Linked DNA regions of Runella sp. SP2. The protein of the gene in region 1 binds, or shares a complex with, the protein of each later gene. Links are inferred from orthologs where the notes say so. Each region holds a gene or a part of one and is shown on either strand. Other genes may lie near its edges.

What was found. The genes of interacting proteins can lie anywhere in the genome.
Region 2: the proteins of DTQ70_RS08675 (region 1) and accD are in contact, whole or in part, in a solved structure (PDB 8UXZ), measured with the Escherichia coli proteins. The link is inferred for Runella sp. SP2 from one-to-one orthologs.

What each region holds. Positions count from the first base shown.
Region 1 is NZ_CP031030.1:2,069,579-2,076,846, reverse strand. What follows is about bases 2,420-5,312. They hold DTQ70_RS08675 (acetyl-CoA carboxylase carboxyltransferase subunit alpha), read left to right. Parts: upstream 2,420-3,335; coding sequence 3,336-4,289; downstream 4,290-5,312. Other genes in these bases: DTQ70_RS08665 (site-2 protease family protein), read left to right, coding at 4,913-5,312; DTQ70_RS08670 (HAD family phosphatase), read left to right, coding at 4,286-4,912; DTQ70_RS08680 (MBL fold metallo-hydrolase RNA specificity domain-containing protein), read left to right, coding at 2,420-3,323. In the rest of the region: DTQ70_RS08690 (DUF819 domain-containing protein), read right to left, coding at 1-643; DTQ70_RS08685 (Lrp/AsnC ligand binding domain-containing protein), read left to right, coding at 1,259-1,735; more of DTQ70_RS08680, read left to right, coding at 1,881-2,419; more of DTQ70_RS08665, read left to right, coding at 5,313-6,067; DTQ70_RS08660 (pyridoxal phosphate-dependent aminotransferase), read left to right, coding at 6,115-7,268. UniProt on the Escherichia coli protein: Component of the acetyl coenzyme A carboxylase (ACC) complex. First, biotin carboxylase catalyzes the carboxylation of biotin on its carrier protein (BCCP) and then the CO(2) group is transferred by the carboxyltransferase to acetyl-CoA to form malonyl-CoA.
Region 2 is NZ_CP031030.1:5,851,443-5,858,686, forward strand. Bases 1,687-4,555 are described here. They hold accD (acetyl-CoA carboxylase, carboxyltransferase subunit beta), read right to left. Parts: upstream 3,608-4,555; coding sequence 2,765-3,607; downstream 1,687-2,764. Other genes in these bases: DTQ70_RS23540 (radical SAM protein), read right to left, coding at 1,741-2,712; DTQ70_RS23550 (DNA alkylation repair protein), read right to left, coding at 3,731-4,438; ftsZ (cell division protein FtsZ), read right to left, coding at 4,440-4,555. Also shown: tRNA uridine-5-carboxymethylaminomethyl(34) synthesis enzyme MnmG, read right to left, coding at 1-962; rRNA maturation RNase YbeY, read right to left, coding at 1,060-1,485; more of ftsZ, read right to left, coding at 4,556-5,924; cell division protein FtsA, read right to left, coding at 6,019-7,244.

The DNA.
Region 1 (7,268 bases):
TTGTTTTTAATTCATCAATAGCAGTAGCATCTGCTTTAAAATAATAATCAATTTTAGCAGCTTTTCCTGCACCGTAAATTAGTACCGCCATCCAAATTTCCGCCACAATGACATCTACTGCAATCACTTGCGAAAAAAGACGATCACTTGGTTGAAAAACTTCTTTTAACGCAGTTTGATTTGCCCCTCCCCCAATCCAACTTCCCGCAATGGTAGATAGCCCCCTCCAAACAGCATCAGAGCCTGAGCCGCCAACCACCTCAGGAGCAAACGTTTTAACAATCGCTACTGCTATTGGACCACCAAGCATCACCCCCAACGTTCCTGCCAAAAACACAAGAAGTGCTTTCGGCCCTAAACGTACTACCGCTTTAAAGTCCATCCCAAGCGTAAAATAAACCAAACACGCTGGTAAAAAATATTGGGAAACCACTGAATAGAGTTTGGACTCCTCTCCTGAAATGATTTTAAAAGAGTTTAAAACTCCTGGGATAAAATAACAAAGAAGTAAGGGAGGAAAAATTGCGTAAAACTTTGTCCAAAGTGGGTGTTTTAAATTAGCCGTATAAAAAACACCTGCCAAAATGATAAAAAGTAAGCCAAGAACGACGGCGTCAGAAGTAAAAACAGTGAGAAGTAACATATGTCAAGTTAAAAATCGAAAAGTTGGCAAATAAACCATTCTTTTGAGAATAACTAGGTATAGGCACAAAAAAAACACACAGGCCTCAAAGCTGAGCCTGCGTGTCGCAATTACACTTCATCAACAAACTAAAAACCAAATAGTTTTTCTTTTAAATAAGTGTCAATTGGACACTTCATTTTATATTTTAAAAGGATAACTTGTTGAAATGAATCATTTAAACAAGCTATCCTTAGGGTTGTGATGGTAATTGTTTTACCATTCACATGAATGCTGTAGGAGGGGGATTCGAACCGCCCACGGTGCAGTTAGCCGCGATACAAAGTTTGGTGGTCTACCCCAGTCGACTAGAGTGCCGGCATTATATCGTGTTTATCCTGAACTCACCACCCCCGAGACAGGAGGGCATGGCTGCCAAGTTTCATCATCCTACAGTATAAAGAACTAAAGTCAACTAATTTACTTGTTGCCAAGTGCTTTTTTGATTAATTGACAATGCAAAACTAATGGATATTATTTTTTGTTGCAAATTTTCCATAAATATTTTTAAAAATTTTGATTTCATTCAACAAAACAGCACTTTTGTTGAATGAAATCTAATTTTACCACTTCATCATGGAACGAAATTTAGAAATTGATAAAATTGACGCAACTGACTTAAAAATTTTAGCGCTTCTTTTAGAAGATGCACACCTAGCTTACACCGAAATTGGCAAACGGGTTCATGTTTCAGGAGGGACAGTTCATGTGCGAATGAAAAAACTTGAACAGCTTGGAATTGTAAAAGGGGCACAATTATTGGTTGATCAAACTAAATTAGGCTGGGATATTAGCGCTTTTTTAGGTATATATTTAGATAAAAGCTCGCTCTATGAAGAAGTAGCCATTGAGCTAGAACGTATTCCAGAAGTAGTTAACATTCATTACACTACGGGTATTTACAGCATTTTTGCTAAAATCGTTTGTCGTGATACTGAACATCTGCGGCAAGTTCTTCACGATAAAATTCAAAAAGTAGGTGGTATTCAACGAACCGAAACATTTATCTCCTTAGAGGAACGAATCGCCCGCCCTATTCCGTTAGCAGAATAATGTTTTTTTAAGCTGTTTTTGATACTTTTGCAGAAACCCTTCTTCAATCGCTTATTCACACTATTGTGTTTAAACCGTTGAAGGAAACGTAACGAACTATCCTCTTGTTCCGCATTGAGTACATAAGAGGAATAACTGACTTCATATGAAATTAACTTTTTGGGGGGCTTCACAACAGGTTACTGGTAGCATGTACCTCCTAGAATTGGAAAACGATTACCGTATTTTGATTGACTGTGGTTCTGATTTTGAAAGCGGCGACCGAAGACGCGCGCTCAACGATACCCCATCCCCATTTCCAAATGCACTTTTCCCTTTTGAAGCTCCGTCAATTAACGTAGTATTACTGACTCACGCCCATATTGATCACTCTGGAAATATCCCAAACTTGTATCGAGATGGATACGAAGGACAAGTACTATGTACTGATTCTACTTTTGCTCTAACCAGTATATTGCTCAAAGATGCAGCAATGCTGAATCAGAAGCGAATCAATGAATTGAACAGTGCGGATTCGCAACGTAAACGAAAAAAAGGCAAAAAAAAAGAGCTTCCTAAAGATTTATACCTCGAAAAACAAGTACGTCAAGCACTCGAAAACTTTGTTCCACTTGCATTCAATCGCCGTTTTAGGGTATCCGACAATGTCATCATTACTTTTATCCCTGCGGGGCATTTATTAGGTGCAGCACATATCGTAGTTGAAGTTTGGGAAAACGGGCAGAAAAAAACCATTGGATTTTCGGGTGATGTGGGCCGTAAAGGCTATCCACTACTTATTGACCCCGCCACTTTGCCCCCAGTTGATTTCTTGGTATGTGAAACAACTTACGGAAATCGTTTGCATGAAAAAGGAATTTCGCCTGATTTGGCTTTGGCAGATGTTATCAAACGTACCTGCGTTGACATTCCAGGGCGGCTTATTATTCCGTCTTTTAGCGTGGGCCGAACCCAAGCATTATTATATACTTTGAATAAATTATATAATAATCAGCAACTTCCTCCCATTAAGGTTTTTGCCGACAGTCCACTTGCTTTTGAAAGCTCGCGGGTCTATCAGCGGAACGTTCGGATGCTAAACCGCGAGGCCCGTGAGTTTAATGAAGAGAATGAATCCTTGTTTGACTTTGAAAATTTAATCTACCTCGAAAGTACAGACGCCAGCCGTGCTATTTCAAACCATGTAGAGCCTTGTATCATCATTTCTTCCTCTGGAATGGTGCAGGGTGGACGCGTCGAATACCATGTGGCTCAGAACATTAGCAACCCTTACTGTACCATTTTACTCATTGGTTATTGTGCCGAAGGAACACTCGGATGGAGGCTTCTCAATGGCCAAACGACACTACGCATTCGAGGGAAAGACGAGCAAGTATTGGCCAATATCGAAAAAATTGACGTATTTAGCGGCCACGGAGACAAAGAAGACCTTCTGACGTTTGTTCAGCAACAGGCACCTGCCGAGTTAAAAAAAATCTTCCTTGTCCACGGGGAAAAGCCAAGTATGGACCACTTTAAAAACACTTTACAATCAGTCGGTTACGAAAATATCGAGATCCCTACAAAGGGACAAACTTTTGAATTGTAAGCAACCAACTTTATGCCAACTTATTTAGATTTTGAAAAACCTGTGGCAGAGCTAGAATCCAAGCTTGCCGAGTTAAAAAAACTCGCCGATACAACACAAGTTGACGTTTCGGAAGCTGTTATTAGACTCGAAGACAGCATTATACAATTACGGAAAGATACGGCTCAAAACCTCACTAGATGGCAACGGGTACAGCTTTCTCGCCACCCTGACCGCCCTTATACCCTCGATTATATCGAACTAATGTGTGAGGAGTTTATCGAACTTCACGGTGACCGTACCGTACGCGACGATCCTGCCATGGTCGGTGGATTTTGTAACATTGATGGTCAAAGTATGCTCATCATTGGTCAGCAAAAAGGCCGTAATACCAAGCAACGCCAACACCGCAACTTTGGGATGGCTAACCCAGAAGGCTATCGCAAAGCCCTTCGCTTGATGAAATTAGCCGAAAAGTTCAACAAACCCATCGTTGCACTTATTGATACCCCAGGCGCCTTTCCTGGCTTAGAAGCAGAAGAACGTGGTCAAGGTGAAGCCATTGCGCGCAACTTGAAAGAAATGTTTATGCTTAAAGTACCCGTCATCTGTATTATCATCGGTGAAGGTGCCTCAGGTGGAGCGTTAGGAATTGCCATTGGCGACCGTGTTCTCATGCTCGAAAACACTTGGTACTCAGTAATTTCGCCAGAATCTTGTTCATCTATTCTTTGGCGTAGCTGGAATTTTAAAGAACAAGCAGCCGAAGCTCTCCGCTTAACGGCTTCGGATATGACAATGGCAAGATTGATTGATGGAATTGTAGAAGAACCACTCGGTGGTGCACACTTAGACCATCAAGCCATGGCGAATATCCTGAAAAATGTCATTTTAGGCAGTATTAATGAACTCCAAAAGCTAACGCCCGAAGAACGAATCAATCAGCGGATTGACAAGTTCTGTTCGATGGGGGTCTTTACGGAATGAAAGCAATAAAAAACATCATTTTTGACCTCGGTGACGTCATCATCAACATTGACGTTCCACGTGCAGCACAGTCTTTTGCGGAGCTGAGTCAGCTTCCACTGGAAGATGTTCAACGGCTTATTCAGCACAATGAGGTTTTTAAGAAGTTTGAGACGGGGCAGTTATCTGCCCCTGATTTTAGAAACTACATTCGTGAGCTCCTTGCCCATCCTGAATGGACAGACGACCAAATCGACGAAGCTTGGAATTCACTCTTACTCGATATTCCTCCCCAACGGGTTGAAACAATCGTCGCTTTAGCCCAAAAAGGGTATCGGCTTTTTCTACTGAGCAATACTAGTTCAATTCACGTTGAGGAAGTCAATCGCATTCTTCACCGTACGACTGGCATCCCAAAATTAGATGCGTTGTTTGAAAAGCTTTTTCTTTCGTACGAAATGGGTGTGATGAAACCTCACCATGACATTTACCACGGTGTATTAACAGAAGCTGGAATTTTACCGCATGAGTCTTTGTTTTTGGACGACAATGCCGATAACATCAGAGCCGCAGGCGAAGTTGGTATTCAGACCATCCACGTTCAAAAACCAACCTCGATTACCGAATACCTAAAAGATTTTTAAGTGAACTCTACCCGCACCCTACTCCTCCAGCTCCTACTGTTTGTACTCACCATCATAAGTACGTCCTTAGCAGGCGCCGAATGGATGTTTGGGCGACCTTTTGACCTTCCATTTTACCAGATTGAAAATCCATTAGGCTGGGAACATTTTTGGCAAGGTTTCCGATTTTCGATTCCTTTCTTGGGGATTTTGACCGTTCACGAGTTCGGACATTATTTTGCGGCCAAATACCACAAAGTCAAAGTGACCCTCCCCTATTACATTCCGCTTTGGCTTGGAATTGGACAAACCATCGGTACCCTTGGGGCATTTATTCGTATCAAAGAATTTATTCGCTCGCGCGAAAAATACTTTGATATTGGGATAGCAGGGCCACTTGCGGGGTTTGTGGTTGCCGTCGGCGTTCTTTGGTATGGCTTTGCCACCCTTCCTACCCTTGATTATATTTTCAAAATTCACCCTGAGTACCAAAAATACGGGATGGGCTTTGCACGCGTGGTCTATACCAAAAACCAAGCTGGAAATATCTTATTGGGCGATAATCTGCTTTTTACTTTTTTTAAGACCTACGTCGCCGATCCAACTCGCCTTCCTCCACCCCAAGAAATCATGCACTATCCGCTGCTTTTGGCGGGTTATTTGGCACTATTTTTCACTTCGCTCAACCTTATTCCCATTGGACAACTTGACGGAGGACATGTGTTGTACGGGCTTATTGGCAACAAAAACTACCGAGTTGTTTCTCCCATTTTGTTTTTTGTCTTTATTACTTACGCAGGTCTTGGCATGTATCGCGCCGATGAATTCGCGATTGCTAACGCCAATTTATTTTGGGAACAACTCGCCTCACTGGGGATTTACATTATTTTCCTCCAATTATGTTATAGCCGAATCGACGAAAATAATGCGCTCACTAAGTGGATGTTAGCCCTATTAACGGTCACGATTCAACTCGGGCTTTCTCTACTGTTTCCAACCGTAGAAGGTTACTCAGGATTTTTAGCGTTCGGGTTCTTGATTGGTCGTGTTTTAGGCGTGTATCATCCCTCAACGGACGACATTGCTCCGTTAAGTAACTCCAGAAAAGTCGTAGGTTGGTTAGCTTTGATTATCTTTGTTCTCTGTTTTAGTCCAAAACCTTTCGTTGTATTGTAAAATAAACGACGTTGTTGAAATATTTCGACGCAACGTTGCACCCATCCATGGTTATTTCTCTTGCAAAACGCGCCACTCAAGCGCAGGAATACTACTTCTCGGTGAAGCTCGCCGAGGTTCGAAAGCTACTTGCCGCAGGACATGATGTCATCAATATGGGGATTGGAAATCCTGACCAAGCTCCCTCAGAAGCAACCATTGAAGCATTAAAGAATACGGCTTCACTTACCAATACCCACGGTTATCAATCGTATAAAGGCATTCCTGCTCTTCGTCAAGGTATATCAAAATGGTATGAGCGTGTGTATGGCGTACAGCTTGACCCCGAACACGAAATCTTGCCCTTAATTGGTTCAAAAGAAGGCATAACGCACATCAGTTTGACCTTTTTAGACGAAGGTGACGAAGTGCTTGTTCCCGAACTTGGCTATCCTGCCTATCGTGCTGTAAGCGAAATGGTGGGGGCAACGGTCATTGAATATCCCCTTCAAGAAAATAACCAATGGCAGCCCGATTGGGAAGCGATGAAAGGCATTGTAAGCTCGAAAACAAAAATTTTGTGGCTCAATTATCCACACATGCCTACGGGTGCCCCTGCCACGCGCGAGCTTTTTGAAAATGCCGTTCGCTTTGCCAAAGAGCATGGCATTTTATTATGCCACGACAATCCTTACAGCCTGATACTCAACCAGAAACCTCCCATTAGCCTGCTTTCAATTGAAGGAGCAAAAGAGGTGGCCATTGAGCTCAACTCCATGTCAAAATCTCACAACATGGCGGGCTGGCGAATAGGCTGGTTAACAGGGGCTAAAGAATACGTGGACGCTGTACTTACAATAAAAAGTAACGTGGATTCTGGCATGTTTTTAGGCATTCAACAAGCCGCCGTGGCCGCACTTCAAAATTCGGAAGAATGGCACGCCGCCCAAAATGCCGTGTATCACAGTCGATTAGATGCTGCCAAAACCTTCTTAAAAACCCTAAACTGTACTTTCGATTCGACCCAAGAAGGGATGTTTCTGTGGGCAAAACTCCCTGATGAAGTTGCCTCGGCAGAACAACTTGTGGACGATTTATTATACCAAAAACATATTTTCATCGCCCCTGGGTTTATTTTTGGTCCTAAAGGCCAACGCTACATTCGGGTTTCACTTTGTATGCCTGCCGAACGCATTTGGCAAGCCATTGAGCGTCTGAAAGC
Region 2 (7,244 bases), 3.8 Mb from region 1 along the record:
GCTTTGTATTGAATATCCTCTGGAAGTGATGTCGAAAAACCGTTGATATACATTTCTACGGTTGACCAGCCTTCGGGTTCTACAAAAATTTGGTGACTGTCTTTGTCTGCAAAACGATTGATTTTATCTTCTACTGATGGACAGTAACGCGGTCCAAGCCCTTTAATCCGCCCCGTAAACATGGGTGATTTGTCGAACCCAGTTCTTAAAACACCATGTACTTTTTCATTGGTATAGGTAATCCAGCAACTTCTTTGATGGGTAAGGGGTGGGGTGTCGGTATAAGAAAACTTGCTTGGGATTTCATCGCCTGGCTGTTCTTCCATCTTTGTATAGTCTAGCGAACGACCGTCTATGCGAGGTGGCGTACCTGTTTTCATTCGCCCTGACTCAAACCCCAATTGAATAAGTTGTTCGGTGATTCCAGTGGCAGCCTTCTCCCCTACCCTACCTCCTCCAAATTGTTTTTCGCCAATATGGATTAATCCGTTTAAGAATGTACCGTTGGTTAGCACCACAGCCTTCGCGGTAATTTCCACGCCGAGTGAGGTTTTTACCCCAACAGCTCTGTTATCTTTTACAATAATTTCTTTCGCTGTGTCTTGCCAGATGTCCACGTTTGGGGTTTGTTCCAATGTCATTCGCCATTCTTCCGCAAAACGCATACGGTCACTTTGGCATCTTGGCGACCACATTGCGGGCCCTTTTGAGCGATTCAACATTCGGAATTGAATCATGGTTTTATCGCTAATTATTCCTGACTGTCCTCCAAGTGCATCAATTTCTCGTACAATTTGCCCTTTTGCTACACCGCCCATTGCTGGGTTACACGACATCTGAGCAATCGTGTGCATATTCATTGTGATGAGTAAAACGTGGGAGCCCATGTTTGCCGCTGCCGCCGCTGCCTCACAACCTGCGTGCCCCGCTCCTACTACAATCACGTCGTATTCTGGAAACATAAAGTTTTTGTTTAATTAATCAAATGTCGTGAAAATGTACTGTTTTGTGGAAAATCTAAAAATGTTTCACATGAAACATTTTTGTAAAGAGTCAGATTTAAGACTTCGGAAAGGTGGCAATGTATGTATCTTCCTTTTGTCTCATTACTAATTCGTCTTCATCTTCGTGGTCGTCATATCCCACTAAATGAAGAACACCGTGAGCAAGTACCCTTAATAATTCTTCTTTGAAGGTTTTTGATAATTGTTCGGCATTTTCTTTTACTCTGTCGATACTGATAAAAATATCTCCTTCAACAATCCCTTCTATTTCTTCTGAATTATCAAAAGTGATAATATCGGTATAAAAATCATGATTAAGGTATTGCTGGTTTACGCTAAGTAAGTACTCGTCAGAACAAAAAATGTAATTTAATTGGTTCAGTTCAAACCCTTCGGACTCAATGATGTCTTTGAGCCACGTCTTTGTTTTACGCGGATTAGGAATTTTAAAATCCACGTCTTCGTTGAAAAATTGAATCATTGGGAGGATTGAATATTGGTCGTAGTTCTACTATAATATGCTCGATAATAACCCAGTTTTGCCCGTAAATTACTGAAAACCAGCGTATTTTGTTGCTAGAAAGCATGGTTTCCCTAGACATTTGGGCGAAAATGAGTATCTAAAACGGGATGCTAAAACACTAAAAAAGCAGAGTAAAAGTAACCTTACTTCCTCTAAATTAATGAGTTAGCTTCTAATAATATAAGACAAAATTAAGGAAGAATAAGGGAAGTATCAAAAGAGTTGTTTCCACGTCCCTTTGATTCTGTTGTATTTGAGGGTGCTCGGAAGAGCTTTCCACCAATATTTATTGATAGTCACGGCAAAAGACGGTTGCATGTAACAATTGATGGCACAACCCTCGCAAGCAGGAAGACGGCCTTCTAGTGCGACTAACTTTTGAACTTCGTCAGAGAGATATAGCTCATATAAATTATTCTCAATCGCAAATTCTTTCAGCCCTAAATGATAACAGGGTAGTACGAGTTTGTTTTCAGGAGAAATGACAATGGTAGTACTACCAGCAAGGCAAATGGGGGAATCTGTGTGGTTTCCACCATCAAGACGTAACTGAATGAAGGCATCATTGAGATAAACATTGCTTTTTTTTCCCCACTGCCTAAGCTGCTGTAATGCCGCTGGAGACAGCTGTGAGCCCACTTTATTGTACTCAAAGACGGGATTTAGGATAAGTACAAGGCCGTGAGGTTTGCATATTTCTTGCCAAACCTTTTCTATCTGGTGAATATTCGACTCAAAAACGGTAAAAAGTATGTCTGGACGCTCTCCCAACGACTTCGCGATTTGGATAGACTCCATGACTTTGTCGAAACATTTTACCCCTCGGGATAAATCATGTTCGTCTCGCTCAGGAGAATCAAGAGAAAAATGGAGCATGTCAACCAACCCCCGAAGGCGATTGGCATATTTAGGATATAACAGGCAGTTGGTGGTAATGGTAGTCAACAGACCCAGCCGTTTACATTCCTTTAGCAGCTCGTCAAGCTGACGATGTAATAATGGTTCTCCTCCTGTGAAGTCAACGACTTTCACCCCTAATCGTTTCAGGGCAGCAAGATTAGCTTTGGCTTCTTGGAGGGTTATGTATGGTGAAGGTCGCTCCCAAATGTCACAAAAACTACAAGCGGCGTTACAGCGATACGTCACATAGTAATTACACAAGACAGGGTGGGATACAAGACGCATAGGGTGCAATAAAACTTTCTGGAAAGCTTTATACTTTCCAGAAAGTGGGAGTTTATTGAAGCATTCGTAGTAAACTCGCAAGCTTATCTTTTAAATCTTTGCGATCGACGATAAAATCTAGGAAGCCGTGTTCTAAGACAAATTCTGCACTTTGAAAACCTTTGGGCAAATCTTTACCAATGGTTTCGCGAATAACACGTGGTCCCGCAAATCCAATAAGTGCGCCAGGTTCGGCAATATTAAAATCACCTAACATGGCATAGGATGCCGTAACACCACCAGTAGTGGGATCTGTAAGTAAAGATATATAAGGAATTTTTGCCTCCGACAAGAGCGCAAGCTTGGCCGAAGTTTTTGCCATTTGCATTAATGAATAGCCTGCTTCCATCATTCGTGCGCCACCAGAGCGAGAAATCATCAAAAACGGCATTTTGTTTTGCAATGCGTGGTCAATCCCTCTGGCTATCTTCTCTCCTACTACCGAGCCCATAGAACCACCAATAAAGTTGAAATCCATGCAACTTACCACAATGTCGAGCTCATCCATTTTCCCATAAGCGGTACGCACGGCATCTTTTAATCCTGTTTTCTTTACGGTGTCACGGATACGATCGGGATACTTCTTTGTATCTTCAAAATTCAGAGGATCTCCCGAGAGCATATTGGCATCGAGTTCGGTGTATTCTGCATTGTCAAAAAGAACTGAGAAATAGGCTTCCGAACCAATTTTTTCGTGATAATTACATTTTACGCACGTATAAGCATTGACTTTATGTTCGCGAGTGTGCATAACATGCTTGCAGCTAGGGCACTGATACCAAAGCCCATCAGGAGCTTCGCGTTTCATTTCGGTGGGCGTCTGAATGCCCCTTTCTTTTCTAGTAAACCAAGACATGAGTTAGATTCGAGTTTTGATTTGTGTACATTGAGTTTAGATAAGACGCTGATAATCAAACTCAATAGTGTTTTGAGCCTTTTAAAGGCCGCGCCAAAGATACATAAGAAATCAATCTATGTGTCAAAGTGATAGATAATACTTGCGTTTTGACTCAGGAAAACGTTCAATAGCGTACCGTAATGCGGTTCGAGGCATTTGTTGGGTATGGGTATCTAAAAACTCTTCAAGGACAAGCTCGTCACGTTTTCCTACCTCGCGCAACATCCACCCTACTGCTTTGTGGATAAGATCGTGAGAATGAGATAATAGAAGCTCTGCAATACGCAAGGTGTCACTAAATTGATTGTGTTTGATAAAATACCAAGTGGATACCATTGCCACGCGTTGCGCCCAAAGATGAGGGCGTTGTGCCAAGTCATAAAGAATGCTGCGGTCTTGTTTCAATAAATAAGCACCAACAATATCGCGGCAGGTGACATCTACCAAATCCCAATTGTTGATGTAATCAAGGTGCGTAAGGTAAAAATCAAAAATTTGTTTCTGAGCGGTGGGGTCTTTTTTTGATTTCTGAAAATGCTTCATTAAACCAATCAAAGAAGCCATTCTAATTTCGTGATAAGGGCTAATAAGAAGCGCTTGCCATTCTGAAATAGACAGGTACGCGTATTTTGCAACCACAGACCGTATTTCGGGCATGGTAATGCCTAAAAATAAATCTCCTTCTCCATATTGGCCTTTCCCTGTTTTAAAAAAGCGCGAAAGAAAGGCAGCCTTTTCGGGGCTGCCTAGGGAGTATAAATCTTTTTGAATCGAATCAATTCCTGCCATTTTACCTTTTGTGCTTGTCTAAAACAATCTGAATGAACACTTCGTCAGGTGAATTTGGTTTTTGGAATAAAACAACGTTTTGACGCAGGAAAGCAGGTTTGTCGAGTTCTTTCTCCGAATATTTTCCAAAGGAAATATCGTGCACAAGGCGACGCAAAATTTCGGGGTCTTCCTGTGGTTCTTCAGGTGTTTTTTCAACAACTGGCGGTTTCGGCGGTTTTGGTGGCTCCTCAAAGGCAGGTTTTGGCGGCTGGGTTTGTTGTACTTCCACCTTTGGCAGCTCTTGCACAGGCTTTGTTACCTCAATTTTTGCTTCTTTCACCTCTGGCTTTTGCGGTGATACAGAAATAGGTGAATTGCTAGTAGTCGCTGTCGATTGCCTTGGATTATACTCCGTTGTCTTACGCTCTGTTGAAGGGGGTAACGAAGTATTTCTCTGTATGGTATCAGAAACCGATGGTAGTTGAACGGGCTCTTTTCGCTGCTTTACACTTGTGTCATAATTAAACGGCAAGTGAGAGTCTTCAAAACCCGCCGCAATAACTGTCACCAACAACTGATCACCAAGGGCATCATCAAAAATAATACCCACTTTACACATGTCAGCTTCGTCTCCGATGAGTCCTTCGATGTAGTCAGTAATAATCATTTGCTCATCAAGCGTAGCCATGTGTTCTTCTTGCGTACTTGAAGCAAGCGTCACAAGAATACGTTTGGCACCACGAATGTCACGGTTGTTGAGAAGTGGAGAGTTAAGCGCGGCCTCAATCGCCAATTCAGCCCGATGCTCGCCCGATGAAACCGCAGAACTCATCACAGACGTACCAGCACCTTGAAGTACTTTTTTGACGTCCATGAAATCGGAGTTGACACTTCCGTGGACGGTGATAATTTCTGCAATACTTTTTACGGCGTTTGAGAGAACGTTATCAGCGTGCTCGTAAGCACGGAGAATCGGTAATTTTCCGTATAACTTAGCCAATTCGTCGTTAAGAATCACCAGCACAGTGTCGCAATGTTCTTTGAGGGCATTGATACCATCGATGGCTTGGTTCTTCTTAATACGGCCTTCGTGGCTGTAAGGGGCAGTTACAACCGCAACGGTTAACATCCCCATTTCTTTGGCCACTTTTGCAATGACAGGAGCAGCACCAGTACCTGTTCCTCCCCCCATACCAGCAGTAATAAATACCATCTGGGTTGGAGGTTGCATCAATTGACGAATATATTCAATACTCTCTTCTGCAGCGCTGCGGCCAGTAGCAGAATCAGTTCCTGCTCCTAAGCCTTTGAGACTATCGGCTCCTAATTGAATTCTGTTATTGATAGGACTACGCATCAACGCCTGTTTGTCGGTATTACATACCACAAACACCACATCTTTGATGCCTTTTTTATACATGTGGTTGACGGCGTTGCTACCTCCCCCTCCTACACCAATTACTTTGATGATAGGGGCATCGTCTAAGTGGGTTGACTCTTCCATAACAAACTCGTAGTCGTGCTCAAAAACGTTTTTTCGTGCAAAAACCATATTTTCTTAAAAATAAACAAACTAGGTAGGGATATTTTGGCCTTTATTAATAATCGTCGTGTCCTTTGATGTCATCTTGGGTAAGACCTTTCCAAATAAAGGTACTGATTTCTTTAATGGTTGATTCCTGAGACGTGCTTTTGCGAAAACCAGGGATAGACCAGCTACTGCTTGGTTTTTTTTGCTCTGGCTCAGGACTAACCGTTGTTTTTTCGATTCGTTTATCGAGTGGTTTTACACTAGACCAGGCCAACCCTAGTGCTGTAGTGTAAGATGGGTCAGTGATAAGCGAATCAAGCGCGCTATTGCTTCGTTCGAGGTTTTTTGGCGAGCCAATCTGAACGTACATTCCTGTGATTTCTCGAAAAATGCTCTCAATTCCCTTAATTTTTGACGTCCCACCCGTCAATATGATTCCTGCACGTAATTTGTGCTCATATCCTGCTTTTTTGATTTCGGACAGAACTAAAGCGGCGATTTCACGCAATCTAGCTCTGGCAATCAAAATGACATTTCGTGCTACAATTTCGATGGGTGGAATACCTTCGGCAGTTGGGATAACCAACATTGTGTTGAGTGAACAGTTTTTTGGCTCGGTTTCGCCAAGGAATATTTTGGCTTCTTCAGCGCTTTCATGGGTAAGATGACAGCCCTCGCGAATATCGTTCGTAATGTGATTGCCTCCAAAAGGTAAGACTACAGTATGACATAATAACCCATCGTGATAAATGGCAATGTCGGTAGTTCCGCCGCCAATATCAACAAGTACAACCCCTAGGCTTTTGTGGTCTTCGGAAAGAATAGCCAAGCCAGAAGCCAGTGGAGAAGCCGAAAAACCATCTTCTTCATTGACCGAAAGGTTCGCTTTTTGGAGTGAGTCTTTGATTTGGTGCAACGCCGATTTTTTTGCGGTAATGATTTTAAAATCACCGCTTAATTTAAGTCCAGTATGCCCAACAGGGTCAATAATTTCGTGCTGTTCTCCAACCGAAAACTTGAGTGGAAGCAAGTGAATAATTTGATTCGTATCAGAATCAAACGTTTGCTGCATGGTTTCAAACAACGATTTTACATCTCTTCCTTGCACACCAACGGCGTGGCAGGCCACGGAGCCTGTTTCCGACGTTGTTGCTAAGTGTGTCCCACTTACATTGACAGATGCGAATAGGTTATGAGATAACAAATCAATGCGATCCGCTTTTTTGGCTGCCATTTCGAGCGCTTGACGAATGGCGTCTTTGGTTTTAATAGGGTTATTGATGTTCCCACGAT